3 regions of the Pectobacterium actinidiae genome follow, and region 3 is predicted to be linked to each of the others. Evidence: predicted binding sites of a transcription regulator. Region 3 holds the regulator's gene; each other region holds the start of a gene.
What was found. The regulator PurR, encoded in region 3, represses purine synthesis genes. The targets are predictions, from matches to a motif close to CANGCAAACGTTTGCNTG.

Region 1 (5,035 bases), 550 kb from region 3:
GGCATCTGTGGCGATGATTACCCGCGATGGCCGTTCCTGGAATGAGTTTGAGTAATTCTTTAATAATGCGTCAGTAATTAAGATGCTGAGAACGTTCGGCATCACACAGTTTTTAATGTATGGCTCACGGTGCGGTCGGACATCTGCGGTGACGCAGATCCCTGTGGCAGGGGCGCGCTATATAATTAATGATGCCTTCGGGCATGACTGGAGATAACTTTTGATGAAAAACTGGAAAACGAGCGCGGAACAGATTTTGACAACGGGTCCCGTTGTTCCTGTGATTGTGGTCAACAAACTGGAACACGCGGTGCCGATGGCAAAAGCGTTAGTCGCGGGCGGCGTTCGCGTTCTGGAACTGACATTGCGTACCGACTGCGCCATTGACGCGATTCGTGCGATTGCGAAAGAAGTACCGGAAGCCATCGTGGGTGCGGGCACGGTAACAAATCCTGAGCAACTGGCTGCGGTCGTTGAAGCCGGTGCGCAGTTTGCCATCAGCCCTGGCCTGACCGAGCCTCTACTGAAAGCGGCGACGGAAGGCAACATCCCGTTGATCCCGGGTATCAGCACCGTGTCTGAACTGATGCTGGGTATGGATTACGGCCTGCGTGAGTTCAAGTTCTTCCCGGCGGAAGCTAACGGCGGCGTGAAAGCGCTCCAGGCGATCGCAGGTCCGTTTGCTCAAATTCGTTTCTGCCCAACCGGTGGCATTACGCCGAATAACTACCGCGACTATCTGGCGCTGAAAAGCGTGCTGTGCGTAGGTGGTTCCTGGCTGGTGCCGAACGATGCACTGGAAAGCGGCGATTACGCGCGTATTACGGAACTGGCGCGTGAAGCGGTTGCAGGCGCGAAAGCGTAAGTTTGCTGGTTACTGAATGACGAAGGCCACTCACTGCGAGTGGCCTTTTTTATGACGGACATCCTTGCCCGTCACCCTGTGGGCCGTTGCTTTGCAACGTTGAAAAACGCTTCTGCGTTTTTTTATGGCAGGCATTTTATCTGTCGTCAGTGACGTCTGATTTCACTCCGTCAGCAATGGAACGTATCAGCCGCTAACTTTTACACCTGCCGCGACGCGCTTGGCGATTTCAACGGCATCGTCCGTGGTTTCCGCACTGGCTAACGCGACACCCATACGACGTTTGCCGCCGATATCCGGCTTACCAAATAGGCGAATTTGCGTATGAGGGATCAGTGCGTTTTCCAGCCCCTGATAACGCACGTTGTTGCTGTCCAGTTCCGGTAAAATCACGGCGGAAGCTGATGGGCCATATTGGCGAACTGCGCCAATCGGTAGCCCCAGAAACGCACGGACGTGCAAGGCAAACTCGGACAGATCCTGAGAGATCATTGTCACCATGCCGGTATCGTGCGGGCGAGGGGAGACTTCACTGAAAATAATCTCATCGCCGCAGACGAACAGCTCAACGCCGAACAGACCATAGCCGCCGAGTGCTTTCACGACATCGCTGGCTATCTTCTGTGCGCGCTCCTGCGCCAGTGCACTCATCTGCTGTGGCTGCCAGGATTCACGATAGTCGCCGTCTTCCTGACGATGCCCGATAGGCGCACAGAAATGAATGCCATCAACCGCGTGGATGGTGAGCAGTGTGATCTCAAAATCAAAATTAACCAATCCTTCCACGATGACGCGGCCGCCGCCTGCACGTCCACCCTGTTGGGCGTAGTTCCACGCCTGATCTAACTGCTCAGCAGAGCGAATCAGGCTTTGCCCTTTGCCAGAGGAACTCATGACCGGTTTAACAATACAGGGATAGCCAATCGCGTCGACAGCCTGACGAAAGCTCTCTTCGCTGTCGGCAAAACGGTAAGTGGAAGTGGGAACGCCGAGTGTTTCAGCCGCCAGACGACGGATACCTTCACGGTTCATCGTCAGGCGCGTCGCTTCGGCACAAGGAACAACATGGTGACCCTGCTTTTCCAATGTCACCAGCATGTCGGTTGCGATGGCTTCAATTTCCGGCACGATGTAATCAGGGCGTTCGGCTTCCACCAACGCTTTTAATGCATCGCCATCCAACATATTGATGACGTGGCTGCGATGCGCAACCTGCATGGCCGGGGCATCGGCATAGCGATCGACAGCAATCACTTCTATTCCCAAGCGCTGACACTCAATCGCCACTTCTTTACCTAATTCACCGGAGCCAAGCAGCATCACTCGTGTGGCATCCGCACGCAGGGCGGTTCCAATCGTTAACATAACCTTATACCTGATCGGGTTGTGAAAAATGGCCGCAGTATAAACGAAAACGTTTGCGTGCGCATTAAAGAGGGCATGCATTGGAATGCGGTGCGCAAAAGCGCACCAAGAAATAATGACGTGGCTTGGCATTGCTGGGCAATCGTGCCACTCTTCTTGCAAAGCGAAAATTTTATGTCAAGACAACGAGATCCGACGCCATGAAGACACCTCAAGCTGAAAAAAGACCCCATGCGCTAAGTACACATGGCGATACGCGTATCGACAATTATTACTGGCTGCGTGATGACCAACGTACCAATCCGCAGGTGTTGGACTATCTGAAGCAGGAAAACGCCTACAGCGAAGCCGTCATGGCACCCCATGAAGCACGAAAACGGTCGTTGTTTGACGAAATGGTCAAACGGATCCCGTCGACGGACATGTCTGTGCCGTATGTCAGAAAAGGCTATCGCTACCAAAGTCGCTATGAGCAGGGGAAAGAGTACGCCATCTATCTGCGTCAGCCTGAGCAAGCAACAGACGCGTGGGAAACGCTGCTGGATGGGAATCAACGTGCTGAGGGGCATGAGTTTTATAGTCTCGGCACGCTTGAGGTTAGCCCTGACAATTCGCTGCTAGCGCTCTCAGAGGATTTTTTATCACGTCGGCAGTACACGCTTCGTTTTCGCGATCTGAACAGCGGTGAGTGGCTACCGGATGTGATCGAAAATGTCACAGCGGGTGCGGAATGGTCGGCGGATTCGACGGTTTTGTATTACGTGCGCAAGCATGAACAAACGCTATTGCCGTATCAAGTCTATCGCCACCGTCTGGGGAGCGATCCGGCGCTGGATGAGTTGGTCTATGAAGAGAAAGACGACACCTATTACGTTAGCCTGAGTAAAACCACATCAGAGCACTACATCACCATTTATCTCAGTAGCACCACGACGACAGAAGTATTATTGCTCGATGCGACGCGGCCGGATGCCGTGCCGCAGGTATGCATCCCACGCCGGAAAGATCATGAATATGGCCTCGATCACTATCAGGACACGTTTTATCTGCGCTCCAACCGAGAAGGAAAGAACTTTGGCCTCTACCGTTCGGGCAGACCTGATGAGCAAACGCTGGAAACGCTGATTGCACCGAGCGAAAGTCGCGTGCTGGAAGGTTTTGAGCTATTCCGTGATTGGCTGGTGGTTGAAGAACGGGAGCGCGGTTTGACCAGCTTGCGCCAGATTCACTGGCAGACGCGGGAAGAAAAAGCGATCGCCTTTAATGATGCGAGCTATGTGACGTGGCTGTCGTACAACCCTACGCCAGAAACGACATTGATGCGGTATGGCTATTCATCAATGACGACCCCCAGCACGCAGTATGAATTGAATCTGGATACGGGCGAGCAGCAGTTACTTAAACAAGCTGAAGTGAAAGATTTCTCCCCGGATAATTACCGGAGCGAACGCTTGTGGATCACAGTTCGAGATGGTGTCGAGGTTCCCGTTTCTCTTGTTTATCATCGCGATCATTTTAGCCCAGGTAAGAACCCGATACTGGTTTACGGCTATGGGGCGTATAGCCATAGTATGGATCCGGATTTTAGCGTTAGCCGGCTGAGCCTCCTGGACAGAGGGTTTGTCTTCGCCCTAACGCACATTCGTGGTGGTGGTGAGCTGGGTCAACAGTGGTATGACGATGGCCGCCTGCTCAATAAAATGCACTCCTTCACCGATTTCATCGATGTGTCTCAGGCATTGATAGAAAAAGGTTATGGCGACAGGGACAACATGTTCGCCATGGGGGGCAGTGCGGGCGGACTATTGATGGGCGCGGTAGTGAACATGGCTCCCGATCTATTTAAGGGCGTTGTTGCTCAGGTTCCATTTGTTGACGTGCTGACGACAATGTTGGATGAATCTATCCCGTTGACGACCGGAGAGTATGACGAGTGGGGCGATCCGAATGAACAAATCTATTATGACTACATCAAGCAATATAGCCCCTATGACGGCGTTACCGCCCAACGCTATCCGCATTTGCTGGTGACTACTGGGTTACACGACTCTCAGGTCCAATATTGGGAACCGGCGAAGTGGGTGGCGAAATTAAGGGAAGTGAAAACGGACGATCGTTTGGTGCTGCTATACACCGATATGGATGCTGGGCACGGTGGAAAATCCGGCCGCTTCAAACGGTATGATGATATTGCGTTGGAATATGCTTTTATACTGATGGTGCTTGAAATGGCTGAGGAAGCGCGCGAATAAGGGCAAAAAACGATGTTATAAGGGTAAACCCACTTTCGGGTTTACCCGATCGACATGGGACATACTTAGGTTACATCATAACTCAGGTAATATCCGCCTGTGGTTTCTTCGCCCGTTTATCGGCTCGTTTTTCAGCGGCCGTTTTCAGGGGCTTCTTCTTACTGTTTTTTTTGCTATCCAGACCTTTACTCATATCTTGCCTCGCGTGATAAAAGGGTAGGTTGCCACTCCATTAACCTCCTGTGCGGGCCGAGATGCAAGCAGAAAATTGTTTTTGCTGTGTAAGAATGTAACCCGTGGAAAGGGATGTTTTCCACGGTACAAGCGGCATAGACTGGAATGAGGGGAGGCTATTTAGTCTTGGGTTCGTAGGGTAAACGAGAGAACTGCAGCGACCGCTGGCGGTAAAACATCACGCGTTCGCGAAAATAGTCACGCAAATGTTCAGGTTGTTCCCTCTCAACCACCTCTGGTATGACCGGCATATTGTAACGTTCTTTGAAGGCAACGCCTGACGCCGTCAAGTCTACGTTAATTTTATCCATATCTTCTT
Region 2 (5,035 bases), 1.3 Mb from region 3:
GGGATTATTCGCGATGTGACTGAAGAGTCGGTCACCGTGGATTTCAACCATCCTTTATCCGGTCAGGCGATAACCTTCGATCTTGAAGTGCTGGATATCGATCCCGTACAACAGGAGGTGACACATGCAGATCCTGTTGGCTAATCCGCGCGGCTTTTGCGCCGGTGTGGATCGAGCGATCAGCATTGTGGAACGTGCGCTAGAGCTCTTTGGTACGCCGATCTATGTCCGTCATGAAGTAGTACATAATCGCTATGTGGTTAACGGATTACGCGAGCGTGGTGCGATTTTTATTGAGCAGATTGAAGACGTGCCGGATGGTGCGATTCTGATTTTCTCAGCACATGGCGTTTCACAAGCGGTACGTAATGAAGCAAAAAACCGCGATCTGACGGTATTCGATGCGACCTGTCCGCTAGTGACCAAGGTGCATATGGAAGTGGCCAGAGCCAGTAAGAAAGGCGTAGAAGCGATTCTTATCGGGCATGCCGGACACCCTGAAGTTGAAGGAACGATGGGGCAGTACAGCAATGCGGAGGGTGGCATGTATCTGGTGGAGTCCCCAGAGGATGTCTGGCAGCTACAGGTAAAAGACGAAAGCAATCTGTGCTTTATGACGCAAACCACGCTTTCTGTTGATGATACTTACGCGGTGATTGATGCCTTGCGCGAGCGTTTTCCGCAGATTGTTGGTCCGCGTAAAGATGACATCTGCTATGCAACGACCAATCGTCAGGAAGCCGTTCGCCATTTATCAGATAAGGCGGATGTGGTTTTTGTCGTAGGCTCTAAAAACTCCTCAAACTCCAACCGACTTGCAGAATTAGCGCAAAGAGCGGGGAAAGCGGCTTATCTGATTGATGCTGCTGAGGATATCCAGGAGTCATGGTTAGCGAGCGCTTCACATGTTGGGGTGACCGCAGGCGCATCAGCACCGGATATTCTGGTACAACAGGTGATTCAGCGCCTGAAAGAATTGGGCGGCAAGGTTGCTGTTGAAATGCAGGGACGTGAAGAAAACATCGTCTTTGAAGTGCCCAAAGAGCTGCGTGTTGACGTCAAACAGATAGATTAATGCTGTTTCTGCGGTAGGGCTTCTTGGCTCTACCGCCTTTATTCCTTTCCGTTCTGTTCTCTCCCTATATTCATTCATGAAAATGTTAATGCATAAAAATGAATTTTTATGCGTTATACCATATGGTTTAATTTTGACCGCTTCTGCTTATCTCCAAATACGTTGCGGTTTTTCATCGCGCTGATGTGCCATTTTGCTGTCTGTGGTGAGACAGTTTTGCTGATTTTCTGCGGCATCAAACAGTATTTTCTAATCTGGCGGTAAATCCGCTGGCGATAGTGCGCATCGCCCGTTAACCTGATGTCATTTTTATGTCGTCAGGATCAAAAAGAGAGAGACATTATGAAGGATTCATCCATCCGTATTGCGGTTGTAGGCGCGGGCGGCCGTATGGGACGCCAGCTGATTCAGGCTATCGAGCAAATGGACGGTGTGGTATTGGGCGCGGCGCTGGAGCGTTCTGGTTCGTCTCTGATAGGAAGCGATGCCGGTGAACTCGCCGGGTTGGGGAAAAGCGGCATTACCGTGAATGAAAGCCTGGATGCCGTGCAGAATGATTTCGATATTTTAATCGACTTCACTCGCCCAGAAGGCACATTAGCGCATCTGGCATTTTGCCGTCAGCACCGTAAAGGCATGATTATTGGGACAACCGGCTTTGATGACGCAGGAAAGGCGGCGATTAAGCAGGCTGCCCAGGATATCGGGATTGTGTTTGCGGCTAACTTCAGCGTTGGCGTCAATGTCATGCTGAAGCTGCTGGAAAAAGCTGCCAAGGTCATGGGCGATTATACGGATATCGAAATCATTGAAGCCCACCACCGCCACAAAGTGGATGCGCCATCGGGCACCGCGCTGGCGATGGGCGAAGCTATCGCCGATGCGCTGGGACGCGATCTGAAGTCCTGCGCCGTGTACGCGCGTGAAGGCCATACGGGTGAACGCGATCCGAAAAGCATTGGTTTTGCTACCGTGCGAGCGGGCGATATTGTCGGTGAACATACGGCGATGTTTGCTGATATTGGCGAGCGCGTTGAGATTACCCACAAGGCATCCAGCCGTATGACATTTGCCAATGGTGCAGTAAGAGCCGCAATTTGGATTAGTTCGAAAGAAAGTGGTCTTTTTGATATGAGAGATGTGCTTTCTCTGGATTATTTGTAGAGTTTTTGTTTTTTATAAAAATACTATATGGCTGAAAAAGGTGGATATTTTTTCATTCACCTTTATTTTTATCTTGTTGGTTTCTATTTTCTATTAGAATTGGTTTTTATTCTTATTTTATCCTGTTTTTTAGTGGTGATTTACCCTCCTTACTCCCAAAATACCCTTTGCTGGTGATTTGTTACTCTTATTTTAGCAATGTTGTCTCGCAACCGTTTACTTATCTCAGTTGATAGGGTTTTTTACGGCAGTGGGCAGCGATTTATTTCGGAAAGCATAAAAATAAGAGAAAAAAAGCAGTTTGAGTAGACAATCAGGAAGACCATCATTAAAATGCGCCCAATTTGCCAAAAATTGGCCTTACAGGTAGTTTTTGCATTGATTTAGTGGCTCGAATCTGAATTAATATGCAAATAACGTGATTGTTTATTCCTTGGAGGGTGTTTTGATTAAGTCAGCGCTATTGGTTCTGGAAGACGGAACCCAATTCCACGGTCGGGCCATTGGGGCAGAAGGGTCGGCAGTGGGGGAAGTGGTCTTCAATACGTCGATGACCGGTTATCAAGAAATCCTTACTGATCCTTCCTATTCCCGCCAGATTGTCACTCTCACTTATCCCCATATCGGTAATGTCGGCGCTAATGCCAACGATGAAGAATCCCCCTCTGTACAGGCTCAAGGTCTGGTTATTCGCGATTTACCTCTGATTGCCAGCAACTACCGTAGTGAAGAAAGCCTGTCTGAATACCTCAAACGCAACAACATCGTTGCTATTGCCGACATCGATACCCGTAAACTGACCCGTCTGCTGCGTGAAAAAGGTGCACAGAATGGCTGCATCATTGCGGGTGATGCGCCGGATGCTGCCGTCGCACTGGAGAAAGCGAAAGCCTTCCCAGGGCTGAAAGGGATGGACTTGGCAAAAGAAGTGACGACGACAGAGCGCTACAGCTGGTTACAGGGAAGCTGGACGCTGGAAGGCGAATTGCCTGCGGCGAAAAATGAAAGCGAACTGCCTTACCACGTTGTGGCTTATGACTATGGTGTGAAACGCAATATTCTGCGCATGCTGGTGGATCGCGGCTGTCGTCTGACAGTTGTGCCAGCACAGACACCTGCTGAAGACGTACTGAAGCTGAATCCAGACGGTATTTTCCTCTCTAACGGCCCGGGCGACCCGGAACCGTGCGACTACGCGATTCGTGCGATTAAAACCTTCCTGGAAACAGATATTCCGGTATTCGGTATCTGTCTCGGTCACCAGCTGCTGGCACTGGCGAGCGGTGCCAAGACTATCAAAATGAAGCTAGGTCACCACGGTGGCAACCATCCGGTAAAAGATTTGGATAACAACTGTGTGATGATCACCGCGCAGAACCACGGCTTTGCGGTGGATGAAGATAACCTGCCTGACACCCTGCGCGTCACGCACAAATCCTTGTTTGACCATACGGTTCAGGGGATTCACCGCACGGATAAGCCTGCATTCAGCTTCCAGGGACACCCAGAAGCAAGCCCTGGCCCGCATGATGCCGCGCCGCTGTTCGACCACTTTATTGATTTGATTCAGACTTACCGTTCTTCAGCTAAATAATCAGGAGCGAGAAAATGCCAAAACGTACAGATATTAAAAGCATCCTGATTCTGGGCGCCGGCCCGATTGTTATCGGCCAGGCGTGTGAGTTTGACTACTCTGGTGCACAGGCGTGTAAAGCGCTGCGTGAAGAGGGTTACCGCGTTATTCTGGTGAACTCCAACCCGGCAACCATCATGACCGACCCGGAAATGGCAGATGCGACTTACATTGAGCCAATTCACTGGGAAGTGGTACGCAAAATTATTGAAAAAGAGCGCCCAGACGCGGTGCTGCCAACGATGGGCGGCCAGACTGCGCTGAACTGTGCGCTGGAACTGGAACGTCAGGGCGTGCTGGCCGAATTCGGCGTCACCATGATTGGTGCAACGGCGGATGCGATTGATAAAGCAGAAGATCGCCGCCGCTTCGACGTGGCAATGAAGAAGATCGGTCTGGATACCGCGCGTTCCGGTATTGCACACAATATGGAAGAAGCGCTGGCCGTGGCGGCTGACGTCGGCTTCCCGTGCATTATCCGTCCTTCCTTTACGATGGGGGGCACCGGTGGTGGTATCGCCTACAACCGTGAAGAGTTTGAAGAGATCTGCGAACGCGGTCTGGATCTTTCTCCAACCAAAGAGCTGTTGATCGATGAATCGCTGATCGGTTGGAAAGAGTATGAGATGGAAGTGGTACGTGATAAGAACGACAACTGCATCATCGTCTGCTCAATCGAAAACTTCGATGCCATGGGGATCCACACGGGAGACTCCATCACCGTTGCGCCAGCACAAACGCTGACGGATAAAGAATATCAAATCATGCGTAACGCCTCGATGGCGGTACTGCGTGAAATCGGTGTAGAAACCGGCGGTTCCAACGTTCAGTTCTCAGTGAACCCGAAAACGGGTCGCCTGATTGTTATCGAAATGAACCCACGCGTATCACGCTCTTCCGCGCTGGCGTCTAAAGCGACAGGCTTCCCGATTGCGAAAATCGCCGCCAAGCTGGCGGTGGGCTATACGCTCGATGAGCTGATGAATGACATCACCGGTGGTCGTACACCGGCGTCCTTCGAGCCAGCCATCGACTACGTTGTGACCAAGATCCCTCGTTTCAACTTCGAGAAATTCGCCGGTGCCAACGACCGTCTGACCACGCAGATGAAATCGGTGGGCGAAGTGATGGCAATTGGCCGTACGCAGCAGGAATCCTTGCAG
Region 3 (5,035 bases):
TTCCTGTCAGCGTGCAACACGCAATCCTCCTTCGACGCCCTCCAGGCTAAACACGACTTGCCAGAGTTGGAGCGTTCTCGCTCTGAAGGCTCCCGCGCAAAGGTTAAGATAGTAACTGAACATTCGGCGGAAGCGGGCAGGGTAGCGTGGGGAAAGCTGCGGCCAGCCTTGCTGAAAACGTGCATGCCATGCCATTAATGTGCGATCGTAATCGGTGCCGAAATTGTGCCAATCCTCCATCACCATGTAAGGCTCACTCGCCTGCGCAATGTGCCGTATGGAGGGAATACAGCCGTTGGGGAAAATGTATTTATGAGTCCAGGGATCGAGGTATGGGTCGGTCTTATTGGCTCCGATGGTATGTAAGAGAAACAGCCCATTAGGCTTTAGATTACGCCGCACGATGCGAAAGTAATTGTCATAGTTGCGTGGCCCGACGTGTTCAAACATGCCAACTGACACGATACGATCAAATTGCCGATTGAGATCGCGATAATCCTGTCGTTCAATGGTGACGTCCAGATTCTGACAGCGCTGCTGTGCCAGCATTTGCTGCTCCTTTGAAATCGTGATGCCGTAAACTGATACGCCATAGTGCCGGGCTGCAAACTCCGCAAGCCCGCCCCAACCGCAGCCGATATCCAGCAGCGTCATCCCTGATGTTAACTGGAGTTTTTCGCAAATCATGGCGAGTTTGTCTTCCTGCGCCTGTTCCAGCGTTTGTGCCTGTTTCCAGTAAGCGCAGGAGTACTGCATGTAGGGATCCAGCATCAGGGTAAACAGGTCATTACCTAAATCGTAATGCGCTTTACCGACAATCTGAGCGCGTCGACGGGACTGCAAATTCGTGATACGGGAGAGGGCGACTCGCGTAAGATCGTGCAATCGGCGGGGGAGTTTCGCTTCCAGATCCGCACGCAGGACGCGATGGGAGAACATATCCAGCTGTTCACATTCCCACCATCCATCCATGTAGCTTTCTCCCAACCCCAACGATCCTTCTTGCAGAACGCGCTTAAAAAAACCGGGGTTGATCACCTGGATATCAAAAGGACGGGTACCGTTGATGGTGATATCCGCGCTAGCCAACATGTCCTGTACGATGTGGAACCAGGGGGCGGTCTCCTCATCCCATTCTTCTGTATAAGGTGAACTCATCGTGTCTCCTTAACTTTTCTTAGATAAAAGTATCGTAAACAGACCTGGAAAACACTTATCGCAGCCGGGGTATCGGCTGTCACCAGAGAAAATGAAACACGGTATTATACCCGTCATACTTCAAGCCGCATGTACGTCGGCTACGTCCGTTACTCGGCTCATTCATGAGCCTCGCCCTAAAGGGCCAACGCTTTGACGTTGTGCAAAACGCTAGCGTGTTGTCATGCAACTCGATTATTTAGGGTATAGAATTAGAACGGCTTCAGCCAGCCTACAAGAAAGCTGGCTGAAGCAGAGAGGGAAAGCTGGCAGGGATAAGAAAATCGTCTGTATAGAATGGCTGCGGTTAGCGGCGATAGTCGAGGTAAGGGCCATCTGCCACTGAACGACGTTCAATCAGCGTCGGGTGTACTTCAATGACGTGCGCATCTTCCCGTTTACTGGTTATGCGATCCAAGAGCATAGAGAACGCGGACTGGCCCAGACGCTCCTTTGGCTGGTGGATGGTGGTCAGCGCAGGTGTAAAGAAGCGTGCGTGGCGCACGTTGTCATAACCGATCACCGAAATATCCTGCGGTACGCGCAGACCCAGTTCGTCAGCCGCACAGATAGCACCCATCGCCATAATATCGCCGCCGCAGAATACGGCGGTTGGCCGCTGTTTCTGTGCGAGAATCTGATGCATGGCTTTATAGCCGGACTCCGGTTCAAAATCGCCCCGAACCACCCATTCGTCGCGCACGGAAATGTCGGCTTCCTTCAGTGCTTTTAAAAAACCGAGGTAGCGTCCGCTGCCGGTATTGCGTTCTTGAGTGCCGGGGATGGCACCGATATCACGATGGCCGCGTTCGATCAGGTAGCGACCTGCCATATAACCACCTTCAAAGGCGTTATCGATAATCGTATCGGTAAAATCGCTGTGCATTTGTCCCCAGTCCATAACGACCATCGGAATGCTGCGATAATCTTCCAACATCGACAATAGTTCTGGTGGGTACTCGGCGCACATCACCAACAGGCCGTCGACACGTTTTTGCGCCAGCATGGAAAGGTAGGCGCGCTGCTTGCCGATGTCGTTATGCGAATTACACAGCACCAGCGTGTAGCCTTTGGCATAGCAGCTGTTTTCAACGGCTTCAATGATCTCGGCGAAATAGGGGGCTTCGCTGGAGGTGGCCAGCAAGCCGATAGATTTAGTGTGATTAACTTTGAGGCTGCGGGCGACGGCGCTGGGTGAATAGTGCAATTCTTTGATTGCTGCCCTGACGGCTGCCTTAGTCTCTTCGGCGACGAAACGTGTTTTATTGATCACGTGCGATACGGTTGTGGTAGAAACGCCAGCACGCTTTGCCACATCTTTAATCGTTGCCATCTAAAAATGACTCCTGAACTTACCTGTTATAGACGTAAGTATATTGTTAATCGTTTGCCTACGTTTAATGTTCTTCTTCTAAGCTAAAAAACAGGATTTCAGAAGGAGAATGCCGAATGTTATACCGAAGGGATCTGGGTTGACGTTTTTCGACTGATACGCAGCGCTTTCATAAACAGCGGATTGTGTCCGATTTATCATGAAAGTGGAAGGGCTAATTTATACTATTAGTGATGCATTCGTCCGAGATTTTTCGCTAGAATTATGAAAGAATCGTAATAACCCTATTATTTGTGGCTTTAACTACCTAAACGCGCTCGGCTGTGCAGGGTTGTGTCTTTTCAGATGAAGCTTTCAGATAAAATTTGTTCGTTAATAAGGAGTCATTTATGGATACAGATCTGAAGATGTCTTTGCTGACAACTATTGGTTCGTTGGCGGTGATCATCGTGTTTAGTTTTACAGCGGTGCTGAACTAACCAAACGACTGGTTAGATATTCAGACACGTTGATGATGCCATAAACGTGTCTGAATCGCTTTTATACCCGCCATACTTCAAGTTGCATGTGCGTTGGCGTTGTTCAAAACGTTAACGTTTTGTCCTGAAACTCGAATTATTTAGGGTATACAAGAGATATAATCTGTTCTTAACGAATGGTTTGCGGTGTCACTACACGACGCGCGCCAACGTAGTGCTCCTGCCAATAATCTTCACTCAACTTGCTGATACGAATATCTGAGCCTGTACGCGGCGACTGAATGAATTTCCCTTCCCCCAGATAAACTCCGACGTGATCGGCCGCGCCACGATTATTGATGCGGAAAAAGACCAAATCGCCACTTTCCAGCTCGCTCTTTTTAATCGGAGCGGCGTCGCGCAGGTGATACATTTCGTTTGCGGTGCGTGGAATTTGGATTTTAACGACATCTTTGTAGGCGTAATAAACCAGTCCGCTACAGTCGAACCCAGTAAAGGGAGATGAACCGCCCCAGTGGTAAGGCTTGCCTATCTGGCTCATCAACTTATTCATTGCCGTTGTTTTGGCATGCTGATAGCGCTTTTTATGCGCAGCGCTTAACGCCATTCCTTTTTCTGTCAGCGACGGATTTTTATCTGCCTTACCCTTGAGTGCGGTCTTCTTCAGACCGGTTTTGACTCTGGTTTGTGCGGTTGTTTGTTTCTCTTCAGACTTCAGCTTTTTAAGATTTTTTTTCACTAGCGCAGGTGTACTACTTTGCGTCCGTGACGGCTTTTTTTCTGTCGCTTTGCTCGCGGTACGGGATTGGGTTTTATTGCTGACTGCGGTAGGTTCTGGTTTTTTGCTTTTGATCGGCGTCGGTGATTTAGCATTACCCTTTGTTTGACGGCTTTTCTTATTCGTTTCTGCCACGGCGCTTTTCTTCGGCGCAGAATGCGGGGTAGACGGCGCAGCCTGAACCACGTTCAGGGATAGATTACTGAAAAATAATATAAAAAGAGTAATAAATAAGCGCATAATAAAAGTGACCGAACATAATCCTTAACTCGCTCAATCCCCACAGTATTCCTGAAAACGGTGTTATAAAAAAGTGGGCATGGCCTCTTTATTCATACAGAATAGTGAAAAAACGTTAATAGTTATTTTTTCGATTGATTTATCAGCGTTTTCTGACGTTGATTTCATCAATGATGAATGCTTTCAGGAAAAAAATAACCTTACAAAAAATGGCGTTTTTTTGTGGCTAGTGGCATCGGTACAATATCACTGAGTCAATGTCGCTGTCGTAGCATCTCTGACGGCGGCTCATGGTTAGCGTTTTGGACGTTAGCCATCCTATAGAATTAAGGAAGCAAGAAGATGACGACACCGACAATTGAAAAAATTCAGCGCCAAATTGCTGAAAACCCGATTCTGCTGTACATGAAAGGTTCCCCGAAATTGCCAAGCTGCGGCTTTTCCGCACAGACTGTTCAGGCGCTGTCTGCCTGTGGCGAACGTTTTGCGTATGTTGATATTTTGCAGAACCCAGACATTCGCGCTGAGCTACCGAAATACGCGAATTGGCCGACATTCCCGCAGCTGTGGGTTGACGGCGAGCTGATTGGCGGTTGTGATATCGTGATGGAAATGTTTCAGCGCGGTGAACTGCAACCGCTGATCAAAGAAACGGCAGACAAATACAAAGCGCAGCAGGCCGATCAAGAGTAAGGCTTTCTTCTGGCGTAATGACGATGTCAAATGTTGTTACGATGCGAGCGTAAATCCTTCCAACGGGTGCTTTATGGCACCCGTTTTTTGATCTCAATCTTTTCAGTCTTCGGCTGACGCGTCTTCCAGAGAACTTTCTTCCAGTGCTAGCGGCCAGCCGCCCAGACGTTTCCAGCGATTAACCAACTCGCAGAACAGTAATGCTGTCTGATTGGTGTCATACAGCGCAGAGTGCGCCTGGCTGGAGTCAAACGCAATACCGGCGGTAATACAGGCTTTAGCCAGAACCGTTTGGCCTAACACCAGCCCGCTGAG

Region 1: the regulator PurR is predicted to act here: its motif matches at 2,273-2,290, upstream of purT (formate-dependent phosphoribosylglycinamide formyltransferase).
Region 2: the regulator PurR is predicted to act here: its motif matches at 2,445-2,462, upstream of carA (glutamine-hydrolyzing carbamoyl-phosphate synthase small subunit).

Annotation. Positions count from the first base shown of each region.
Region 1 is NZ_JRMH01000001.1:2,027,834-2,032,868, forward strand. Features, by position in the region: gene zwf (glucose-6-phosphate dehydrogenase) at 1-55, shown strand, start outside; gene KKH3_RS08520 (bifunctional 4-hydroxy-2-oxoglutarate aldolase/2-dehydro-3-deoxy-phosphogluconate aldolase) at 224-865, shown strand; gene purT (formate-dependent phosphoribosylglycinamide formyltransferase) at 1,052-2,230, opposite strand; gene KKH3_RS08530 (S9 family peptidase) at 2,431-4,482, shown strand; gene KKH3_RS08535 (DNA polymerase III subunit theta) at 4,833-5,035, opposite strand, start outside.
Region 2 is NZ_JRMH01000001.1:3,911,598-3,916,632, reverse strand. Features, by position in the region: gene fkpB (FKBP-type peptidyl-prolyl cis-trans isomerase) at 1-144, shown strand, start outside; gene ispH (4-hydroxy-3-methylbut-2-enyl diphosphate reductase) at 125-1,075, shown strand; gene dapB (4-hydroxy-tetrahydrodipicolinate reductase) at 1,418-2,239, shown strand; gene carA (glutamine-hydrolyzing carbamoyl-phosphate synthase small subunit) at 2,685-3,833, shown strand; gene carB (carbamoyl-phosphate synthase large subunit) at 3,848-5,035, shown strand, end outside.
Region 3 is NZ_JRMH01000001.1:2,575,786-2,580,820, reverse strand. Features, by position in the region: gene cfa (cyclopropane fatty acyl phospholipid synthase) at 7-1,158, opposite strand; gene purR (HTH-type transcriptional repressor PurR) at 1,505-2,530, opposite strand; gene cydH (cytochrome bd-I oxidase subunit CydH) at 2,920-3,009, shown strand; gene KKH3_RS10925 (C40 family peptidase) at 3,179-4,027, opposite strand; gene KKH3_RS10920 (Grx4 family monothiol glutaredoxin) at 4,370-4,720, shown strand; gene rnt (ribonuclease T) at 4,823-5,035, opposite strand, start outside.